DNA from 2 places in the Rhodoferax sp. WC2427 genome. Region 2 is predicted to be linked to the other one. Evidence: riboswitches for the same ligand, from Rfam matches in the RefSeq annotation. Region 2 holds a riboswitch; the other holds the start of a gene.
The links. A riboswitch is a leader RNA that binds a small molecule or an ion and turns the genes downstream of it on or off. The one in region 2 is predicted to bind cobalamin.
Positions count from the first base shown of each region.

Region 1 (4,207 bases), 840 kb from region 2:
CGCGCTGGTGGCGGGCGATGCGCTCGGCCATCTCCGCATCCCAGGGCTGGGCGGTGGCGATAAACACGGCGCGCGCACCCGCCCCCGCCAGCCACGCCGCAGCCAACTGCTCGGCGCGGCGGGACTTGCCGCTTTTTTGGCCGCCGAGGATGAACTCGCTGCGGGCCGGGCGGAGCGGATGCGTCATGTCGGCTGCGTCATTTCGGTTGGTACCGCAAGCTCACAAACAGCTCGCGACCCGGCTGGTTGTAGCCCAGGGCCGTGGCGTACTGGCGGTTGGTCAGGTTGTTGAGCTTGGTTTGCACCGTCCAGTCCTTGTCCACGGTGTAGGCCAGGCTCACGTCGGCGGTGGCGTAAGCCCCCAGCCGGGTGGTGTTGGCCGCATCCTCGAAGCGCTGGCCCACGTAGAGTGCCGAACCGCCCAGGCGCCAGGCACCCAGGGTGTAGTCGCCGCCCAGGCTCAGCTGCGACTTGGCACGGCGGCGCAGTTGCAGCTGGTTGGCGGTGTTGCGCGGGTCCAGCGCCTCGGCGGTGGCCCACAGGTTGAGCGCGTCGAAGTGGCCGTCGTAGCCCAGCGTCCAGCCGTCGATGCGCACACGGGGCACGTTGACCGTGCTGGTGCCGCCGCTGATGAAGCCGCGGATGCGGTTATCAAACCGCACCAGCTTCACGTGGTGGTCACCCTGGGTCCAGTCCAGGCCGAGCTCGGCATTTTTGCCCTGCTCGGGTTGCAGCAGCGGGTTGCCGTTGTAGTAGCTGGATTTCCAGTACAGGTCGTTGAAATTGGGGGCCACAAACGAGGTGCCGTAGCCCGCGTGGGCGCGCCATGCGGGGTTGATCTGGTAGCTGTAGCCCGCGTAGCCGGTGCTGTGCGCGCCAAACTGCGAGTTGTCGTCGCGCCGCGCATTGAGCTGCCAGCCGTGGGCCCCGGCCTTGCCGGTCAGCCCGGCAAACGCCGCGTTGATGCGGCGGGAGTTGACCGAATAGGCCTGCGAACTGTTCACCTTTTGCTCCAGGGTTTCCAGCCCGGCCACCACGGTGCCTACGCCGGTCTGGATGTCGTTTTGCCAGGTCCACTTGTTTTGCGTGGTTTCAAACAGGCCGGGCAGGTTGAAGCTGCTGGCCGACACCAGGGCTTCGCTGCGGTCCACGCCCTGGGCGAAGTTGAAGCGCGTGGTCCAGGTGGGGCTGATCTTGCCGCTGAGCCCGGCGCGCAGCACGCTGCTGCGCAGGGCGCTGGCGGTGTCGGCACCCAGGCCGTCGTCGAAGTGCTGCGTGCCTTCGGAATACAGCACACCGGCATTCAGCGTCCAGTCGGGCGCCAGGGTCCAGTCCACCGAGCCGTTCAGGGCCTTTTGGTCAAAGCCGTCGCGGTCGGGGTTGTAGCTGCCAAACGGCACCGACGGGTTGGTGGCCGAAAAGCCGCGGTCGCGCGTGACCGAGCCGCCCAGGGAATAGCGCACCGTATCGGTGCCCGCCTGCACACCGGCCGACACCGCCCGGTAGCCATGGCTGCCCAGCGTCACCTCGGCCGTGGGGTGCAGGCCGGGGGCGCCGCGCACGGTAAAAATCTGCACCACGCCGCCCACGGCATCGGCACCGTACAGGGCCGACGCGGGGCCCTTGAGCACTTCGATGCGCTCGATCTGGTCCAGCGGCAGGTTGTCCCACACCGGGGTGCCCGCCGTGGCCGAGCCGTAGCGCACGCCGTCGATCAGCAGCAGGGTGTGGCGCGCCTCGGTGCCACGGATGAAGATGTTGCTGTTGTTGCCACGCCCGCCGTTGGAGCTCAGCTGCACCGACGCCAACCGCGCCAGCACCTCGGTCAGGGTGCGCCCGGCAGAGCGTTCAATGTCTTCCCGGTCGATGACGAGGACTTCGCTGGACAGGGCATCGGCGCGGGTGGCCACGCGGGTGGCGGTGACCACCACCTCCTTGAGTTGCGTCTGTGCCAAAGACGGAAATGCAGCGGCCAGGGCCAGGGGCAGCACGGCCAGGCGCGCGGAGGAGAACACAGTTTTCATGGAAAGAAGTCGATCAGCAATAGGCTCACCCCGGCGTCCCCGCCAGGGCATCAGCATCAAGACGGCGCGCCGCACCAAAAGCAGACGCACCACCACCTTGTTGGCCGGTATCCGGGCTGGCGGAAGGCTCGTACCGTCTTCCCAGGCAGACTCAAGCCCAGTGACTGTGTGGTACGAGTGGAATCGGGTGATTCATCCGCTTTACCGTTGCGGGGGCAGCGCAGGCTTCGCGGTGGTGGGCACCGCTTCCTGCTTCCCGTTGAACTGCGGCACATGAACTGCGCCGCGAGCACCAACAGCGGCATTTTAAGCGGGGAATGGCAACCACTAGAATGTGAAAGCTTATGGCCACCCCCACCCAAATTGAACAAGTTGCTGAACGTACCGAGCGCCTGCTGGTACGTTACCGCGAGTTGCAGCGCGCCAACGTGTTGCTGGCCGAACAGGTCGCCACGCTGACCCACGAGCGCGACTCGCTGAAATCCCGCCTGGGTGCTGCCCGCGCCCGTATCGACGCGCTGCTGGAGCGCCTGCCCCAGATCGGCAACCCACCGGCCATCCGCCCCGCCCCCCGCAAGGACGCAGAATGAAGCAGCTCGACGTGCAAATCCTCGGCCAAAGCTATTTGCTGGGCTGCCCGGAAGGGGGCGAAGCGCGCCTGCTGGAGGCCGTGAAGATGGTCGACACCGCCATGTGCGCCATCCGCGACGGCGGCAAGATCAAGGCCCGCGACCGCATCGCCGTGCTGGCCGCCCTGAACCTGGCCTTCGACCTGACCGACCGGGGCCGGGCCCCCACGCGCCCTGCCCCCGCGCCGACCGAGGCCGCCAGCAACGACGATCCGGTGCTGTCCACGCTGATCGAGCAGCTCGACCTGGCATTGGGCGACGACGGAAAACTTCTGTAGAACTTGCCCCCCGGGGTCTGCGGGGTGGGTTATTGGCCTAGAATCACAGCGTCTGCGGTGCATGCCGGGCTTTATATTTCCTTGAACCAATGCTCCATGAGCCCGGGCCTGGAATATCCCCTGGGGAGCGTGATCATCTCGCGTTAGATGAACCCAACTCCAGGGTGACCTAGCCCACCTGAACCCCGGTTCAGGATGCCGGTCCGGTGGCTTCCGCAGACACCTTATTCCCCACTCTCCACGACTTCTTCGCACACCCCGGCCAGCCGGTCCCGGGCTGCGTTGATCACCCGCTCCAGGTCGTCGCTGGGCACGCCGGGCGCACACAAAAACCCCTGGTACTGGTCGCACAGCAGACTCTGCAACAGGTCGCGCTGGGCCAGGGTTTCCACCCCTTCGGCAATCACCGTGAGCTTGAGCGCGCGGCCCATCTGGACGATGGCGCTGACGATGGCCTGGTCGCTCTCGTCATCCGGCAGACCGCTGATGAAGGAGCGGTCGATCTTCAGCTTGTGGATGGGAAACTTCTTCAAATACGCCAGGCTGGAATAGCCGGTGCCAAAGTCGTCGATCGACAAGAACACCCCCAGCCCGGCCAGCGCCCGCAGCCGGGCCAGCGCCTCGTCGGCGTCCTGCACCAGGATGGATTCGGTCAGCTCCAGGTCGAGCAGTGCGGGGTTCAGGCCGGAGTCGGCCAGGGCCTGGGCCACGCGGTCGACAAAATCGCTTTGCTGGAACTGCAGGGCCGACACGTTGACCGACACGGCGCGGGCCAGGCCTTGGCGTTGCCACACTGCCGCCTGCCGCACCGCCTCGTTCAGCACCCAGGTGCCGATGGTGACGATAAACCCCGATTCTTCGGCCACCGGGATGAACTGCCCGGGCGACACCCAGCCCCGCTCCGGGTCTTGCCAGCGGATCAGCGCCTCCACCCCCAGCACCGCGCCGGTGGCCAGGCTGACCTGGGGCTGGTAGTGCAGCCGAAAATGCCCGGCGTCCATGGCCTGGCGCAGGCTGTGCTCCATCTTCATGCGCGACAGCAAGGCCACATTCATCTGCGGCTGGTAGAAGCGGAAAGTGCCCCGGCCCCGTTCCTTGACGCGGTTCATGGCCGTGTCGGCCGACTTGATCATGTCGTCCAGTGTGTGCCCATCCACCGGGTACATGGCCACGCCGATACTGCAGCCCACCGAAAAATCCATCCCATCCATGTGGAACGGCTGGGCCAGGCTCTCCAGAACGCGCTGCGCCACCAGCTTGGCCCCTTCGGCATCGG
Region 1 is NZ_CP162006.1:3,003,895-3,008,101, forward strand. It holds gene AB3G31_RS14220 (bifunctional adenosylcobinamide kinase/adenosylcobinamide-phosphate guanylyltransferase) at 1-187, opposite strand, end outside; gene AB3G31_RS14225 (TonB-dependent receptor) at 198-2,024, opposite strand; cobalamin riboswitch at 2,109-2,336, opposite strand; gene AB3G31_RS14230 (DUF904 domain-containing protein) at 2,369-2,614, shown strand; gene AB3G31_RS14235 (cell division protein ZapA) at 2,611-2,931, shown strand; gene AB3G31_RS14240 (EAL domain-containing protein) at 3,156-4,207, opposite strand, start outside.
Region 1: linked by a shared signal. The riboswitch ahead of AB3G31_RS14225 (TonB-dependent receptor) and the one ahead of AB3G31_RS17885 (cobyrinate a,c-diamide synthase) in region 2 are both predicted to bind cobalamin.

Region 2 (4,207 bases):
TTGCTGTCGGCCACCACGCAGTCGGCGGGTGCCCAGCGCATCGCGGCTGCGCTAACCAGCGAGCCCGCGTACAGAATGGCCCCGGCGCGTTCCACCAGGCCGCGGCCTTTGACAGTGATGAGTTCCGGGTCGCCCGGGCCCGCGCCGACGAACCAGACGGTTCCGATTTCAGTGGACATGGCTTTCCTTGGGCGCAAACAGCCGCGCCACGGCCGGGGGGTTGGAGGGGAAATACAGGTGCAGGAACGAGGCATGCAGCCGCCCGGTGCGGTAGACCGGCTCGCCCTGGCCGCTTTGGCGCTGCGGCTGGGTGGTGGCCATAGGGGCCATGGCGCTGTCCATGCGCGCATGGTGGAAGCTGTGGCCGCGCAGCCGCCCCTCGGGCAGGTCGACAGCGTGCATGCCCAGGTTGACAAAGCGCTTTTGCAGTGCCGCCGTGCCCGGCAGCAGGCCCCACATCGGCACGGCGCTGCCGTCGTGCGCGGCCAGGCTGTCCAGCAGCGCCAGCATGCCGCCGCACTCGGCCACGGTGGGTTTGCCTGCCGCGTGGTGGGCCTGGATGGCGGCGCGCATGGGCTGGTTGGCGTGGAGCTGCGCCAGGTGCAGCTCGGGGTAGCCGCCGGGCAGGTACAGGCTGTGCGCGTCGGGCAAGCGGGCATCGGCCAGGGGCGAGAAGAAGTGCAGCTCGGCTCCCAGCGCACGCAGCGTGTCCAGGTTGGCGGCGTACAAGAACGAGAAAGCGGCATCGCGCGCCACTGCAATGCGCACACCGGCGAGCAGCGGGGGGACGGGTTCTGCCGGGCTGGGGTCAAACCGCACCGGGCTGGCCATGCCCTCGGCACTGGGACCGATGGCCTGGGCGGCCAGAGCGATGCGCTGGTCCAGTTGCGCCACTTCGGCGGCCTGCACCAGGCCCAGGTGCCGCTCGGGCAGCGCGTAGTCGGCCGAACGCGGCAGTGCGCCCCACCAGCGCAGGCCGGCGGGCAGGCTGTCCTGCAGCATCTGCGCGTGCGTCGCACTGCCGACGCGGTTGGCCAGCACCCCGGCGAACTGCAGGCCGGGGCGGAAGCTGCTCAGGCCATGGGCCAGCGCGCCAAAGGTCTGCGCCATGGCCGCGCCGTCGATCACCGCCAGCACCGGCAGGCCCAGGGCCTGGGCCAGGTCGGCGCTGCTGGGGGTGCCGTCGAACAGGCCCATCACACCTTCGACCAGGATCACATCGGCGTCCAACGCCGCCGCGTGCAGCAGCGCCCGGCAGTGGGCCTCGCCGCCCATCCACAGGTCGAGCTGGTACACGGGGTGGCCGCTGGCGCGCTCCAGCACCATGGGGTCCAGGAAGTCGGGCCCGGTCTTGAACACGCGCACCCGGCGGCCCTGGCCCACATGCCAGGCGGCCAGCGCCGCCGTCACCGTGGTTTTACCCTGGCCGGAGGCAGGCGCTGCCACCAGCAGCGCATTGCAAATATTAGGCATCAAATAGCCACCCTGTGCTTATGGAATAAGCGTGAGCAGCTATAAATAAAATAGTAAATGGTTGACCCCTGCACGCCCGCCGCGTGGTTATGGAACGGTGTGGCTGGGGGCGGGAGAAGGGATCAGAAGGCGAGACGCGGTCAAGCCCGTGCCTGGACGAGCCAGGACAGGGGTGCGCAGGGGCCTGCTGACCTTCGCCCACCGCAAAGTCACGCTAAGTCAACAGGCCGGTCTCCGGGCTCACAGGTGCAGAGTGGAGACTCTGCTGCGGGGCCACCTTCCCATGCAGTTGCACAGTGGTGAGGACAAAGTCCTGGGCCTCGCGTTGACCTGTTTACCGTTGCGGGGGCAGCGTGGGCATAAGACTGTTCTGGAAGAACAAATCCGCACCAACTTCCCGTTTAATCCGCAGCCCAAGGGCTGCAGGACACCTGCTAACGGTTTTCAGTGTAGCAGCAGCGGTTTTGCCGAACCCACTGGCCCGGGCCAAGAACCCCGGTATCGCCAAGGACGATCTGCTGCGGGAGCCCTACGTAGGCGAATCTAAAAAACCATAGAAATTGGCACCTTACGCTTATTACATAAGCGTAAGCAGCTCTACAAAATATAGCAACCTGTCGCCAGGAATTTATGACGTTCGGTTTGGTGGGACCACCGAGCCCTTCTTTGCCCGCCACGGGGCCGCAGGCCGTGGCGCAAAGTGCCAAGGTACTATGCCCCGATGCAGACTCCATCCCATGCCCTCAACCGTTTTGGCTGGGTCCATACGCTCAAGTTCAAGATCATGGCCATGGCGGTGGTCACGGGCGTCTTGTCGGCCCTGGTGACCACCCAATTGGTGCTGGTTACTACGCGGGCCGACATCCAGCGTTCGCTGATGCAAGACGAAGGCAACGATGTCGAGCGAACCGCCGCGCTTCTGGGCACCAAGGTGAGCATGCTCAGCGACGCATTGCAGGCCGTGGCACAGCAGGCACCTGCGGACATGTGGAACGACACCGCGACCGTCCAGCAGTTCCTGGTGGGTAAGCCCGCCTTGGGTACGTTGTTTGAAAACCTGCTGGCCATCCGTACCGACGGCCAGATGCTGGCACGTATTGGCCAAAACGCCGGCTCCACCCCTCTGCCCAATATTGCCGAGCGGGCCTATTTTCAGCAGGCGCTTGTCAGCAACGAACCGGTCATCTCCGAACCGCTGCAAGCGAAGGTGATTAAGGCACCGGTGGTGATCATCGCCACCCCCACGCGGGATGCCCAACACCACGTGACCGGGGTGATTGCTGGCGCTGTGCGGCTCCAATCCAGCAGCCTGTTTTCAGAGGTGACCCGCATCCCCAGCCAGGATGGTTCACGCGTTCTCATCATGGACCGCGCTGGAGTGCTGTTGGCGCATACCAATCCCGCCCGTTTGATGGGCAATGCCGCCAACGAACCGGGCCTGGAGGGCCTGTTCCAGCGCTGGCAGGTCCAGGGAGGCCCGATCGACACCACTGGAACCGTCGTCCTGGACCAGGGCCACCTGGTGACCATGGCCGGTATCCCCGGCTCGCCATGGATGCTGGTTCGGCTGACCCCGCTGGCAGTCGCCATGCAACCCGTGCAAGCCGCCCAGGCCACCGCCTGGAGGGCCGCCGCTGGGGTGGGCCTGCTGGTCGCCATGCTGGCCGGTGCCATGGCGTGGCATCTCACCCGCCCTATTTCCGATCTGCGCGAACGGGCTGAAAAAATGCTGTCCGAAGGGGCGGACGACACCGAGGCCTGGCCAAGCGACCGCGGCGAAGTCGGTCAATTGGCGCTTGCGTTCCAGCAGGTGGTCGAACAGCGCAAGCAAAAGCAGAGCGAAACCCAAGCGCTGCTGGCCAAGTTGGCCGCCGTCTTGAACCATGCCGAGGTCGGCATCACCCTGACCCGCAGCGGCCATTTCGAACTGGTGAGCAGCCAGTTTTGCCAGATTTTCGAACTCGACAAACTCCAGTTGGTGGGCCAGCCCACCCTGAAAATCCACCCGTCTGCCGAGGCCTACCAGGCCCTGTCGGCACGGGCCCACCCGGCCTTCATGCAACACGGTGCCTTCGAAGGCGAGGTGGAGCTGATGCGCGGCTCGGGCGCGCTGTTTTGGGCCCGTATGCGGGGCCGCGCCGTGGTGCCAGGCGACCGCACGCAAGGCACGATCTGGACCGTGGAAGACATCACCGCCTCGCGCGAACACCGGGAGCGCCTGGCCTGGACCTCCAGCCACGATGCACTCACCGGCCTGGCCAACCGCCCGGCCTTCGAAGCCCTGCTGGCCCGCGCCACCGACCGCGCAGGCAGCGTGCCCTTTTGCGCCATGTTCATCGACCTGGACCGCTTCAAACAGGTCAACGACACCGGCGGCCACGCGGCGGGCGATGCCCTGCTGCGCGATGTGGCCCAGACCTTGGCCGCCCAGGTGCGCCAGACCGACACCGTGGCCCGCCTGGGCGGAGATGAGTTCGCCATCTTCCTTGGCAGTTGCCCTTTGGAACAGGCGCTGGAGATCGGTGAAAAATTGCGCACCGCCGTGGAAGCCTACCGCCTGCCCTGGGAAGGCCACAGCTTCAGCGTCAGCACCAGCATCGGCCTGGTGGCGGTGGACGGCAGCTACACCACCGTAGCCGACGTACTGCGCGCCGCCGACGCCGCCTGCTACGCCGCCAAGGAAAAGGGGCGCAACGCGGTGGCGGTGTTTGATCCGCTGGTGGCAAAGGTGGAG
Region 2 is NZ_CP162006.1:3,841,921-3,846,127, forward strand. It holds gene cobM (precorrin-4 C(11)-methyltransferase) at 1-179, opposite strand, end outside; gene AB3G31_RS17885 (cobyrinate a,c-diamide synthase) at 169-1,473, opposite strand; cobalamin riboswitch at 1,681-1,923, opposite strand; gene AB3G31_RS17890 (diguanylate cyclase) at 2,195-4,207, shown strand, end outside.